3 regions of the Brevibacillus sp. AG162 genome follow, and region 2 is predicted to be linked to each of the others. Evidence: predicted binding sites of a transcription regulator. Region 2 holds the regulator's gene; each other region holds the start of a gene.
What was found. Region 2 encodes LexA, which represses DNA repair genes until DNA is damaged. Its sites were predicted from a motif close to CGAACATATGTTCG; they were not measured.
Positions count from the first base shown of each region.

Region 1: a site for LexA is predicted at 1,781-1,794, ahead of FB479_RS04640 (YolD-like family protein). Genes of this name have one in related genera too.
Region 3: a site for LexA is predicted at 1,520-1,533, ahead of FB479_RS02100 (DNA polymerase IV). Genes of this name have one in related genera too.

Region 1 is NZ_VFNO01000001.1:982,800-987,499, reverse strand. Features, by position in the region: gene FB479_RS04655 (hypothetical protein) at 4-189, shown strand; gene FB479_RS04650 (GNAT family N-acetyltransferase) at 250-810, opposite strand; gene FB479_RS04645 (hypothetical protein) at 995-1,222, shown strand; gene FB479_RS04640 (YolD-like family protein) at 1,445-1,696, opposite strand; gene FB479_RS04635 (bile acid:sodium symporter family protein) at 1,996-2,970, opposite strand; gene FB479_RS04630 (hypothetical protein) at 3,149-3,385, shown strand; gene FB479_RS04625 (YhcN/YlaJ family sporulation lipoprotein) at 3,519-3,971, opposite strand; gene FB479_RS04620 (O-methyltransferase) at 4,586-4,700, shown strand, end outside.
Region 2 is NZ_VFNO01000001.1:787,644-792,343, reverse strand. Features, by position in the region: gene FB479_RS03895 (HelD family protein) at 1-1,392, opposite strand, end outside; gene crcB (fluoride efflux transporter CrcB) at 1,431-1,796, opposite strand; gene FB479_RS03885 (DUF896 domain-containing protein) at 1,894-2,091, opposite strand; gene yneA (cell division suppressor protein YneA) at 2,168-2,506, opposite strand; gene lexA (transcriptional repressor LexA) at 2,669-3,292, shown strand; gene FB479_RS03870 (DUF456 domain-containing protein) at 3,343-3,828, opposite strand; gene FB479_RS03865 (DUF4269 domain-containing protein) at 3,937-4,512, shown strand; gene FB479_RS03860 (SOS response-associated peptidase) at 4,509-4,700, opposite strand, start outside.
Region 3 is NZ_VFNO01000001.1:441,728-446,427, forward strand. Features, by position in the region: gene FB479_RS02085 (GNAT family N-acetyltransferase) at 1-43, opposite strand, end outside; gene FB479_RS02090 (VOC family protein) at 64-426, opposite strand; gene FB479_RS02095 (AraC family transcriptional regulator) at 548-1,417, shown strand; gene FB479_RS02100 (DNA polymerase IV) at 1,590-2,831, shown strand; gene FB479_RS02105 (YhjD family protein) at 2,828-3,199, shown strand; gene FB479_RS02110 (YolD-like family protein) at 3,196-3,546, shown strand; gene FB479_RS02115 (C39 family peptidase) at 3,656-4,372, shown strand; gene FB479_RS02120 (hypothetical protein) at 4,600-4,700, shown strand, end outside.

The sequences.
Region 1 (4,700 bases), 200 kb from region 2:
GATATGCTCAAGAAGCTTTTGAAAAATTTACTCGGTAATCACTCATCTTCGCACAAGTACCGGAAATACAGCAGCAGCGATTACAAGCATCGCAGAAAATACAGCTCTAGCAATCGGTACGGACATTCCCATTACGGCAGCTCCCATTATAAAAGAAAGCACTCCAGCCGTAGCTTCTTCAGCAGTTAAACAACTGTTTAACAAATGGTCAGACAACAAAACTCCGCTAACGCTAGCGGAGTTTTTTCATCATGTCGCTCTCCGGTCATTTTTGAATCTTCCCATAATAACGGTGTTGTAGTAATTGCCATCGGAAAGAACCTTGTCGTTTTTGAGTACCCCTTCGATTTCAAAGCCAAACCGTTTGTACAGCTCAATTGCCTTCTCATTCGTTTCCATTACATTCAACGTCATTTTGGTAATGTGGTTGGCGTCTGCCCAGGCAACCGATTCTTGCAAAAGATTTTTCCCAATGCCGTAACCCCAGAACTCTTGTAGGACGCATACACCAAACTCTACTTTGTGGGCAAATCTGTTTAAGTAAACACCTGCACATCTGGAAAACCCGACAATCCGATCCTGTACAACAGCAACTAAAAACAAGTTTCTTGGACTTTCTGCATCCGTATTGATGATCTGTTCGAATCCTTGCACATCGATGAAAGCCTCTCCTCTTTCTCTGTCCAAATTTTCAGTCTCCCCATCGATTTGCAGTCGCAGGTCCGACAACTGTTGTGCATCTGTTTTCATTGCAGAGCGAATCGTGTAGGATAACCCATTCACAGAAAGTAGTTGTTGGCTGATTATCATCATTTTTCTCCTATTGGTAAAATTTTGGCCTTTCATTCTAACATAGGTAGAAGTCTTTGTGAATCTTCTATCTTCTCTCTTCATAACTAGAGAGAGGAAATCATTTTGTTTACATAACATTTATTATGTCTATTTATACGACTGACTGTAGATATGCTACAATAAGGAAAAGGAGCGTGCTCGCATGAATTTTTCCAAATCATTTTATTATACGGTCGATCATTCCAAGGTAGAGGAATATAAGAAGATGCTCGATCTAATGAAAATCCCCTACATCGTGGAAGCACCGATCGTCTTGCTGAATCAAGGAGCGAATGAATACTCCTTTGTTTTTCCTGACATGTCAGGTCGTCTCTACGGAATGGTAAGCAAGTTATTTCAAGAGGATGGCAAGCCTTATCCGAAGAAATGAACATAGGCAAAAAAAAGGACCCAATGACTGGGTCAAAATAGGAAGTGGAGAGAATGCATGCTATGTAATATATTCTAACATGTAAAAAACAAATGTCAAACAAACTTTCGAATTTTCTGTGTTTTATGTTAGGTTTTGTTACATATATACTCTCGTCTTTGTGCGGAAAGGAAAGAACCCTAGCGATGAGTCCATTTTCACGTAAGGGTTCTATACGCACACCTATGCATGTACATTGGTAATCTTCTCCATATCGATCCATTGACTGCCCTTTTGGTTTGCTAATTGAACACGTCTCGCCTTCGGGTCTACCCATTTGACCACACCCCACATGCTGCACGTATTCCCCCGCTCCCCCTCAAAGGACACACACCAGCTCACATTCAAGGGATAATTCTCTCTTGCCGAATCTCGCAGCATGTACATAAATGCCTCTCTTTCTTTGTCCGTTACATCAAGGTTGCCGTTATTCACACTTTTCCACCCGCCTATTTACGAACATTTGATTATCCAGATACTCATCCTATGTGGGAAATTGTAATTACATTATAGTGATTACGAACATAAGTTCGCAACCCTTTTTTCAATTTCTTCATTTGAACCCATGATAGCCTTATGAAAGTTTCCTCTGTAAAAGTCTCCCCATTTGTTCAGCCAAGATTTGATGTGGAATAGGACTTTCAATCACTTCTTGATAAAAATCCTTCGTTCTTTGGAAAGAATCTGTAAGAAAAAAGCCGTTTTCCAATTGATTTAGGAAAACGGCTCTTGCTTTAGTTAGACAATTCCTGTGGTTGATGCTGCGGTCTTTTCTCAACCAGCTCCAAAAACTTTCCGAAGGTAGAAGCCAGTATTTGCTGAAAAAGCATACCGAGAACAACGGGAAGAGCAACAGGCGCAGGAAAGTACGTGATTGCCATAACTGCACCCGCACTAATGTTTCGCATTCCACTGTTGAAGGTTAACGTGACGATCACATCACGCTCCCATCCGAACAGCCTTGCGATCCCCCACCCCATCAAATAACCCAAAATGGCTACTACCAGTACAAGGACCGCCATTCCTACCAGTTTAGCGTCCATCATATGAAAGTAAGACGAGACCATCGAGCTGTTGATCGCGACGACAACACCCATTCCCATCTTAGAAAATGGCGCTAATTTGGGTGCCAGCGTTTTTTTGACGTTCCCATTTGATAAATGATTGAGCAGCATACCGACAAGCGATGGCAACACGATCATATAAAACAAACCCTTCATCAGTTCAGCTAAATCCATCTCGACTGTTGCCCCTAAAAACAAGGACATCCCCATCGGAACAACTAATGGGGAGAGCATCGTATCTAACAAAATAATGGATAGCGTCAGTGCGATGTTCCCGAAATATATTGATGACCACAAAAAGCTCGTGATCCCTGTGGGAATTAAAGCAGCCAACAAAAAGCCCGTGATGACATGGATATCATCTGGATAAAACAACCGAGCCATTGACCAAGCAATAAGCGGCATAAGTGCATGAAGAATCAACAAGTTGACGATTAAAGGGAGCGGTCTGGTCAGTACCTTTGCAAATTCTTTAAATCCTGAGCCCAGACTGCCGGCAAATGTCATGAAGGCAAACACCCAAGGAGACAAAAAAGCAAATGGCTGCAAATTTGTCCCGGCTATTACCCCAATGGCAACACTACTCGGCGTTAGTATGGGCATGATTTTCTCAAGCGATCGATTCAGTTTGGCTAACCCGTTCATCTAATACACCTCAAGTCTCGTCCTTTGATGCTATTGATGTGAGGTATGTTATCATGAACAGATTATCGTTACAAGACCAAAGTTCATTATTAGATTGCATACGCATCATTTATTCGCAATTTCATCTTGCATACTTTCGCGCACGGGAGTAAAGCCTATGACGGAAAGGAGGTATTTTATGAACGGAATGGATTGGGTAGAATTTATCCGAAAAACCGAAGATAAGATGTATCACCTCCATCGAGCGATAGATGGAATCTGTAATGATCCCGACTACAAGGAATCAGTTACTACCTTGACAGAAGTGGTAAGAGATTATCAAGTACTTGTGGAAAAAGCCAAGGGTGAATTACGCGGTATCGACCTCCATCGAGATCGAGAGCGCGCGCATCATTACGATCATGATCACCACTAGCCAATATAGACTCCCAGTCAGGGAGTTCTTCTTCGTTAGTAAATCACAGAATTTTCATTTTAATCATTCCGTCAAAATATAAATAGGAAGAACCTCACTCTACGCATGTAGTGTGTGAGGTTTTGGAAGTAGGTTAGCCCTTCATTTTCTTTTCAATTTCTTTTAAGGATTTCTTCTTCTGGCATGCGGCTTTTACATCAGTTGGCCACGGCTCGTCACTTAGTCTTTGCAAATCTTTTATCAATCGCTTGTCAGCAGTCACATGAATATTGGCATCTGGGAAGGCCTCTTTTAATTTCTTTCCGACTTCTTTTTGAATCGATTCCAGATTGAACCGATTAAAATTCGTCACTTGAATAGCCACATCGAGCTCTTTATCGATTTGCACAGCCACTATTTTGTCTATGCCCTTCACGCTAGCTGTAATTGCTCTCGCTCGCTCTTCCCATTGATAATGTCTGACGGGAACAGGCATGCACAACGGCTCCGCTTCCGTTTTTTGCTTCGTTTCTGTACCAGATTGCTTCGTACACCCTGTTACGGTCAAAGCAAAAGCCAACGTCAGCACCACGAAAGTTCCCCGCACACAAAACACCTCCTGACCAAAATCACCTGTTACTAGCTTGACCTGGAACGGAGGAAGTATGTAAAGAAAAAAGCGGTGACTCCTCTGCATAATTTGAGTCACCGCGGACCCCAAGAACATTACGAGTCCTATGTACAAGGATATAAAAAATCGCATCGAAACGCGATAGGAGATAACTGGATAGTGAATGCGAGCAAAAAAAATCCCAACCAACAGAAAGTGGTTGGGGCGTACGGGGTAGTACGCATATGTCATACGTGAATAATGTAAGCATATAGGACTTCACTTCTGTTGACAACGAACAATAATAGGTACATTTACCTATAGATGGAATAAAAAAATGGCGCCGACTTTGACTGCATCATTTAGTCGAACGCGTGGAATAGAATCCCCAAGATTGGATTATACTAGCTAGCTTGGATTACTTTTCTATTATCATGAAAACTCATCGTTTACGCTATGCGAAAATAATGGTAATAGGTGAAAATCTTACCTATAAAGCATGATCCATCATAGAAACCCTCTGCTGAAATGTGTGATTCGCAACAAAAAATCCAGCCAGAAGTTGCTAATCGTGTTATGATATCCCTGTAAAATATTGAGGAGTTGAGATCATGAGTAGAGAGCAATGGACAGCGGTCGATCACTATTTTACGGATAAATTACTGGAAGCCGATTCCGTTCTAGACACAGTTCTTCAAGTGAACGCAGCTGCAGGTCTGCCAGCTA
Region 2 (4,700 bases):
AACTTCGTCTGAAATGTCAGCAGGTACGAGCTTGCGCAGCAATTCCTCGTCAGCAATCAACTCGCGATAAGCTGCGAAGATCTCCAGTCTTGGAAACGAAGTCAGGTACGTATCCAGTATTTGCTCCAGCATTTTCTCGAATTTGTACAAGCCTTCTTTGTCCAAATCGACTTTTCGCTCTCGCAAATGGGCAAACAATTGCTTGTTCATTTCTTGTTTCAAATGCTTGCGAAGCGCTTCTACCCGGCGATGATACGGCATATTCGCGAATTGCTCCAGGAAGCACTGACGAATAAAATCACCGGGAATGGAAAAGACTTGCTTCGTTTTGTTGTATAAAAAGCTGAGCTTCTTAAAAGGGATTCTTGTTTCGACGATATGCCGAATGTACTGCTCCAGTGCCTCTCGACAAGCGAGCGATCCTTTGAAGCGAAGCCTGTTTCGCGTCATTTCTTGCTGGCGCTCATCCTGCCCCTCTTCGAAGAACAATTGAAGAGGCTTATCTGGACTCACGATTCTCCATCCTTTTGGCAGCAGAGGCTTCACAAGACGCGCTGCCCAATCTACAAAGGTAGACTGTTGAACGTCATCGACTCCCAGCTCAGGTAAAACCTCGGATATGTAGGTAAGAAACATCCGGTTAGGTGCAAACACCATGAACTTTTTGGACATCATGGAATCCTGGTAGTTATAAATCAAATAGGAGAGTCGGTGCAGCGCGATGGTCGTTTTTCCGCTCCCCGCTACTCCTTGCACAACAATGGGTCGTTCTTTTTCCGCCCGGATTATATCATTTTGCTCGGATTGAATCGTAGCGACGATGTCTTTTAGCCTGCTATCGTTTGCCTGATTCAGATTGGCAGCCAAAAACTCATCAATGAAGCCCTCTTGCAAAAATTCGTCGGGATGCCCCATTTCGCGGTTAATCGTTTCTTTTACCGCTCCATCATAGATGCCGACGATCTTTCCGTCTTCAATCGCAAAATTACGCTTTAATCGAACTTCACCACGTACGATCTCGCGTCCCATCCGGTAAAACGCGTCTTTGCTCTCACCAGAGTAATAAAGACCGGCGATAGGCGCACGCCAATCTACGACGACAGAATCAAATGTATCGCTACGTACAATTCCTCGTTTTCCTATGTAGACCTGATCCAGCTCGTAGATTTCATCCTTCAAGAAATCCACTCTGCCGAAATAAGGCTTCTCTCGACCCTGATCTTCCAGGTAGCGCAAATCCTTTGCCTTTTTATAGTTCACGACCTGTTTCACATAGTCATCCGTTGCCTCGCGAATATCATTGCGAAGCTGCTCCATTTCTTCGTCGATCGCTGAAATGGTTTCATCCAGCTTTTTTTGTTCCAATTCATAATCACGATGCTGTGTACTCACATTCATTCCCCCTCACATGTATCGTGTCATTGAACGTATCAGGACCATTGCCTAGCCAACCATATTCCAACCGCACAAGAGAGTAGGCCGACTCCCAAACTGAGAAGAGCGTACAAAGTGCCACGCAACAGGTGACCTTCTCCCCAAAAAGAGACCACTTCCAAGGAGAAGCTAGAGAAAGTCGTAAATCCTCCCATGACACCCGTTGCAAATAAGAGATAGAGCGTTGGAGATAAAATGTCGCGTTCTTTCCCCAGCACGAACAAGATGCCGATGATCAAAGATCCACAAACATTGGCAATCCAGGTTCCCCACGGCCATCCCGGCTGATTCGCGAGCAAAGACAATAGGTAGCGCACAAGAGAGCCAACTGCTCCTCCAACCGCCACAGCTATCCACGCCATCGCTTTCCCTCCCCTGGCTATCAAAACCGTATGTATGTTACAGAAAAAGACACCCTAGCTTCAAGCGAGGATGTCTGTCGTATCAGTAATTGTTATCTTACTGTTTTGGCTTATTTTCTTCAAGGTCTTCCACATAACGGATGGAGTCCAAATTTGCTTTCAATGAAAGCTTAACGGCGTCAATATACTTTTGGCGCAATGCTTTTTGTTCGAGCTTTTCCTCTTCGGTCAAACCTTCTTCGCGAGATTTTTTGACCAATTCGTTAATGCGTTTAATTTCTGCGTCAGATACCACTGCTGGTTCCTCCCACTCTGTAGTAGTGCCGCTTCATTATACCACATACGAATGATCCCGCAAGACAGCCGAACACTTATGGGGTATCAGGAAGGATGAGAGTCTGACCCGGGTAAATCCTGTTGCTCTCTAAACCGTTCGCATCCTTAATCTCTATTATATAGTCACGAACATCCATATGCTGATTTGTATTGTATTGAACAGCTAATGACCATAGGCTATCTCCGGATTGTACAGTTACCTCTCTACCCTTTGGCTCCTCCATTGGCGAAGAAGCAAACACTAGTTCGGTCAACAAGTAAAAAAAGAGAGTAAATGTAATAAGAAACAAGAGAGCTTGTCCTCTCGTGATACCAAAACGAACACGGCGTTCTTCTTTTTTCTCGAAACGATTACGTACTGTCGATGAATTCATGATAATGGCCCCCTCACAAACATACGTTCTGATCACTTGTAACCTCATGATAAATGAGAACATATGTTCATGTCAACAAATAATCGAACTTATGTTTGTCGAACGCAAGCTCCCATGGTATAATATAGGAAAATATGTTCGAGAAATCAGGGGTGTCTTTCTATGTCAAAATTATCGAGTAGACAACAAGCCATCATCGAGTTCATACGAAAGGAAGTTCGTGATAAAGGATATCCGCCATCTGTACGTGAAATTGGAGAAGCTGTTGGACTAGCTTCCAGCTCAACGGTACATGGGCATTTGGCACGTTTAGAGAAAAAAGGCCTCATTCGTCGAGATCCTACCAAACCTCGTGCCATCGAATTGCTATCAGATGAAGATCGTTTTCAAGACAATTTCGAAGACTCTGTCGTCCGTGTGCCAGTAATCGGAAAAGTAACCGCTGGACAACCGATTACTGCCATTGAGGATGTGGAAGAATACTTCCCGCTTCCAGATAATATCGTGACTTCTGACAAGGTCTATATGCTGCGCGTCTCCGGGAACAGTATGATTGATGCCGGGATTCTCGACGGGGACTACGTAATTGTTCGCCAACAGCACGTAGCGAACAATGGTGACATTGTCGTAGCCATGACAGAAGAAGACGAAGCCACCGTCAAAAGATTTTTCAAAGAAAAGAACCACTTCCGTCTCCAACCGGAAAATGCCACGATGGAACCGATCATTCTGGAACATGTCACCATTCTCGGTAAAGTCATCGGTGTCTATCGACTCATTCACTAGTTTCCACGTAAAAAAGGACAGCCGAGGCTGTCCTTTTCGTTTTCTGTATGTTATCTGGCGATAAAAAACCAGATGATCATTGTAACTTGCAAAATGACTTTTACGACCGCACTGCCCAAAAATCCGATCAGTGAGCCTACGCCCGCTTTCACTGCTCGCTCCATTGACTGCTTCTGTACCATCAGTTCTACCAGAACGACAAATACGAACGGCAAGATCAGCATACCAAACGGTGGGAAAACGAAAATCCCGAGGATAATTCCGACCGCAGCCGCAACGGACGACCACTTGGACCCCCCGTACCTTTTCACGAAGTACATGTTCGTCAGTAAGTCAGCACCGTATAGCAGAATGCTTAGAACGACCATTCCCCACCAAAAGGATGCCGGCAATCCCGCTCCCGGATCTGCAATGAAAAAGTGATAGAGCAAAAAGCCCGCCCACAGCAAGATCGTATCAGGTAAAACGGGTAAAAAAATTCCTGCGATGCTTAGCAAGAACAATAACACAACCACGACCCACAAAAATATTTCCATCCACTACACTCCCTTCATCTAGGTATACGAGTAATGACCGATTTCGTTGCGTACTTATTCACTTTTGTCTAAACTATTTTAAAAGAAAGTAGACATGGAGGTAGTCTCATGAGAAATTGGCATGATCTCTCTTACTTGGGCAGAGGAACGATGCGCCAAAAAGCGGCGTGGGCAGCGATTCAACATACGCACATCATGAAAGTACTATCCGATTACCGCCCAGTGCTTGCCGGAACCATCCCATTAGACATTGATGTCAAGGAAAGCGATCTAGACATTATTTGCGAAAGTCATGATCTGGAACAGTTTGAGCAAGCTGTTCGTACAGCGTTTGGCTGCTTGCCCGGATTTGAAGTGACATACCTGGATGTAAAAAGTATTCCCACGTGCGTTATCTCGTTTTTCACAGCTGACTTTTGGTTTGAATTGTTTGCTCAACCGGTGGCTGTCGAAAAGCAAAATGCCTACCGTCATATGGACATTGAAGCACGATTGTTAGACATAGGAGGCTTGGATGCGTACCAACATATCAGATCTCTGAAGCAAAGCGGCATCAAAACAGAGCCTGCATTTGCTCGATACTTTCATATTCCGGGTAATGATCCCTATGAGGCATTGTTGCAATTGGAGCCGTTAACCGACCAGGAATTACGACAAAGAATTCAGCTCCTGCGAAAGGATTAATCTTCGAACAAAGAACCGATGTCTACTTCTTGAATACAGGAAGGATCATCATTTTTGGGACTGCCCACTTTGGTAGATACCGGATACACCGTCATCTCGCTGGAATCATAGGGGGTAAACAGTGACTGTAGCTGCAGCTGATCATACTTCTCCCGATCAAGCCATAAGTCCTCGTCATCTTTCTTTAA
Region 3 (4,700 bases), 350 kb from region 2:
AGGGAATGTCTGCCGGTGTAGTGCGGCGCAAGTGGATGGTCATGCGTGTATCTCCTCTTCCGTTTAACATTGGCTTACCATGATCAGATTGCCGTCGGGATCGCGGAAGTTGAACCAGTGGCCATGCTGGATAGGAACGACGACTTCGACTCCGCTCTCCTTGAGAAATGCATAAGAGGCTTCAATATCCTGTGTGTTGAAATGAAACAAAGGAGCATCATCTGTGATGCGCTTCGGAAAGATTTTGCTGTCCAGAATGAGTGTCAGTCCGCTTTGCAAGGGAATGCAGTATAGATGCCCGAACATAATCTCACCGTCTGCGGGAATGCCCAATAGACGGCAGTACCAGTCGCGTGCGCGCTCGATGTCGCTGACGGCTACAAAAATGGCTCCGATTTTGGGTAGTAGGGGGGAAGTGGTTGTCATTGTGATAAAGCTCCTTTCAATAGGTGTTTTTCACAAGGTCGACCCGTCATAATCGTGCACGAAATGTCGGATCGCCCGATTTTGCATCTGCTATTCTGAGGGAGAAAGGGAGGTCATTACCATGGATTTGCTTGCAAAGCTGAATGAGGCTCTGGACTACATCGAAGCCCATTTGACAAGCGAGATTGACTACAAAGAAATCGCTCGGGTGGCTTGCTGCTCCGAGTATCACTTCAAAAGGATGTTTTCTTTTCTCGCTGGTGTTCCGCTATCCGAATACATCCGGCGTCGGCGTATTACGCTTGCAGCTTTTGAGCTTGCGGACAGCAACGAGCGGGTTATTGACATTGCGATCAAATACGGATACGGATCGGCTGATTCCTTTGCCAGAGCTTTTCAGAATGTGCATGGAGTCACTCCGACAGAAGCCAGACACATTGGCCATTCCTTGAAGGCTTATCCGCGAATGACCTTTCATCTATCCATTAAAGGAGGCAGTGCCATGAACTACCGTATGGAAGAAAAAGAGGCATTTCGCATTGTTGGTTTGAAAAAAAGAGTCCCGTTGATTTATCACGGGGTCAATCCGGAGATTGCGGCCATGTGGGCTTCGCTCGATATGGGGACGATTCATCAATTGAAATCGCTATCCGATGTTGAACCATTAGGATTGCTTAGTGCATCGACGAACTTTTCAGAAGGTCGGCTGGAATATGGCGAGCTCGATCACTATATTGGCGTAGCCACCACAAAGGAATGTCCGGAAAATTTGACAGCACTGGAGGTTTCTGCTTCCACCTGGGCCGTCTTCGAAGTCGTAGGTCCTTTCCCCGACACGCTGCAAGATGTCTGGGCCCGGATTTATTCGGAATGGTTTTTGTCCTCCGGTTATGAACAGGCTGAGGGTCCAGAGATTTTGTGGAACGAAAATAAAGACACTTCATCACCAACCTTCCGAAGCGAAATTTGGATTCCAGTCATGAAAAAGTAACCCCTTATTGGATTCGCTTTCGCTTGCGGAACCCCTACCGATGTGTGCTTATCCGGGAAGAAATAATTACCAACTTTTTTTTACCCGAGACAGGCATAAAAGCGAACGTTTGTTTGCTATAATAAGAACAAAGCAACAAGAGAACATAAGTTCTTATTTAGGGGATGATCGTGTGTCCAATGCGAACAAGCGGATCGTGTTTTTGATCGACATGCAGAGCTTTTATGCCAGTATCGAGAAAGGGGCCAATCCAGAGCTGCGAAACAAACCGATTGTCGTCGCGGGTGATCCAGAGCGGCGCAGCGGAGTCGTGCTGGCAGCGTGTCCGATTGCCAAGTCATACGGAGTGGTCGCGGCTGAAGCGCTGTGGCAGGCGCAGCAAAAGTGTCGCCAGCTCGTCGTTGTTCGTCCGCGCATGGAGATGTACATTCGCATCTCCATGCAAATCACTCGCATATTCGAGGCATTTACTGACAAGGTGGAGCCGTACTCGATCGACGAGCAGTTTCTCGACGTGACAGGCAGCGTCCATCTGTTTGGTGATCCGTTGCAGATGGCTGCACAAATTCGGCAGCGCGTCTGGATGGAGACGGGAATCAACTGTCGGGTAGGCATCGGGGAGAACAAGGTACTGGCCAAGATGGCCTGCGACAATTTCGCCAAGAAACGGGAAGAAGGCGTTTTTTGGCTCAAGCGGGAAACGTTAGCGGATACGCTCTGGAAGCTTCCGATTGAAAAGCTGTTCGGGGTAGGCTCACGCATGAAGCGTCATTTTCATCGAATGGGCGTCTATCAGATCGGGCAGCTTGCAGATATGAGGCCAGCCATCCTTACCCGACATTGGGGAGTGAATGGGGAAGTGCTGTGGCGCACGGCTCACGGAATCGATGATTCGCCTGTGGCTTTGGATTCCTATGATTCACAAAAAGGGATCGGTCATCACATGACGTTGCCTCGGGATTACCATACCGCAGCGGAAATCAAAGTAGTGCTGCTCGAGCTGTGCGAGGAAGTGTGCCGTCGGGCGCGGAAAAAGGAGCTGATGGGCTCCGTTCTGTCTGTGGGCTGTCGTGGAGCCGATTTGGCTGCTGGAATGGGCTTTGGACGGCAGATGAAGCTCACGGAACAGACGAATGATGCCATGACTTTGTACGAAGCGGCCTGCTTTCTGTTTGACCGTCACTGGCAGGAAACGCCCGTCCGCAGTATCGGAGTCAATTTGGGGCAGCTTGTCCCTGACAACGTCGTTCAGCTGAATCTGTTTACGGATAATCACAAGCGGCGTTCGCTGGCACAAGCAATGGATGACATCCGGAGCCGATACGGTCAGGACGCGATTTTGCGTGCTGCCTCTGTCATGGAAGCGGGACAGGCGAAAGAGCGCGCACGTAAGATCGGAGGACACTACAAGTGACGGAGCCCATGGTGTCAGACGAGCAGGAATTGATACGCCAGTATATTTTATTTGGCATTTTGTTTCGGGCAGTCATGGCCGATCTGGGGCAGATGCGGATTGTGCCGTTGAAGTTTTCTTATCAGATGATGTTCGATGAGCTTTCGCGGTGGGCGGAACGACAGCATCACCAGCTGCGTCGCATCTTGAGTCAGCGAGGGTGCACAGTCGTCAGCTCACGACGTCAGGGACATATGTATGTCGTCCACTATCGACAACGCGGGTACGTGCGAGAAGCGATCTATACGATTGAGGTATTGCGGGCAGAGTGTCAGGAGCTCGTCCATTTGTGGACCCGATATGAACAGCGAGGAGAGAACAAGCGATGAGGGAAAAACGCGTGTCCAAAAAGGAAAATGTATTCGTGGCCAGTCGGTTTGTACTGCCGGAGCATCGGGAAATGTATTTGCGCATAAAGGAAGAAGAGCGCCGCTATGTACCGCCCGAGCTGGATCAGGAGCAGCTCAGTGCATTGAGCGAGCTGGTATGGCAGGCGTTCCAGACAGAGAGCATCCTGACGCTGACCTATTATGACGGGCGAGAGCCGCGACGCCTGTCCGCCCACGTTATCCATATTGATCAAGCAGCGCGACGCCTCAAACTTCGGGCAGGCTCCGAGATTCACTGGGTTCCTTTTGCCCGACTGCTGCATGTGGAGCTGGCAGCGGTTTTCTAGGTGCTCCATACATGAGACCCTGTCTAGTCGGGAACCCTTTGACAAACATCCAAAGGAGTGTCACGAATTGGAAAGGACAGGGAAACTGTTTTTGGCCGCCTTGCTCGCAATGTCTTCAGGCTGTACGGCTCCGCAGGAGGGAATGGAACAATCCCAGCTTTCCGTTCCGCATGCACGCATGCAGCAGGAAAAGACGCCATCCTCTTTAGACACGGAACAGAAAGCGAGACCAGCGAAAATGATTCTGGACGTTCCGATCATCAACCAGAAACCAGAACTGAAATATGGATGTGAGGTAACGAGCCTGGCGATGCTGCTCCAATATGCGGGTCAAAACGTAGATAAGCAGCTGTTGGCCGAGCAGGTCAAAAAAGATCCGGAGCCATTAGTACAAACAAAGGGTGACATCAAAGAGTGGGGAGATCCGAATAAAGGGTTTGTCGGAGACATTACTGGCGCTCGCAAAGGGTTTGCTGTTTATAACAAGCCATTGGAAGAGTTGCTGCGACGGTATATGGGCGAACGGACGGTCAATTTGACAGGAGGGTCGTATCAGGCTCTCTTGGATAGTGTTGCAGGGGGGCATCCTGTCGTCGTCTGGACTACCGGGGATTTCAGATTGCCGACGGAATGGGAGAGCTGGTACAAGGACGGGAAAAAAGTGGTCGCTCCTTTTGATGAACATGCCGTTCTTCTGGTCGGATATGACGAAAAATACGCCTATGTCAATGATCCGCTTACCGGAGTCAAACAGCGGCAGGTGCCCCATACCTCCATGAAAACGAGCTGGGAAGCACTGGGTAAACAGGCTCTTAGCTATCTATAATGAAAAAAAAGGCGCCTTTGAAAAAGGCAAGTCGCAAAAAACTGCGTGCCATGCTGAAACGGTGTGTGCGAAGAAGATGTGAGATTCCTGAAACGAAAAGCGGTCAAAAACAACCGTTTTTCGTCTTTTTTTGGCTTACACGGATTTTGCCAGAAGGGAGGTTTCCCTGTATTGTTAGATTATCTTTTGAAGCATATATTTGACGGATAGAACAAAGGAGATTTTGCATGCTAGCACAAGAAATGGGTGTCATATTCACCAAGCACGCCGATCAAATTACTTCCAAGCGTTGGGGAGAATTCATGCAACAATTGGAGGAAAAAGGCCT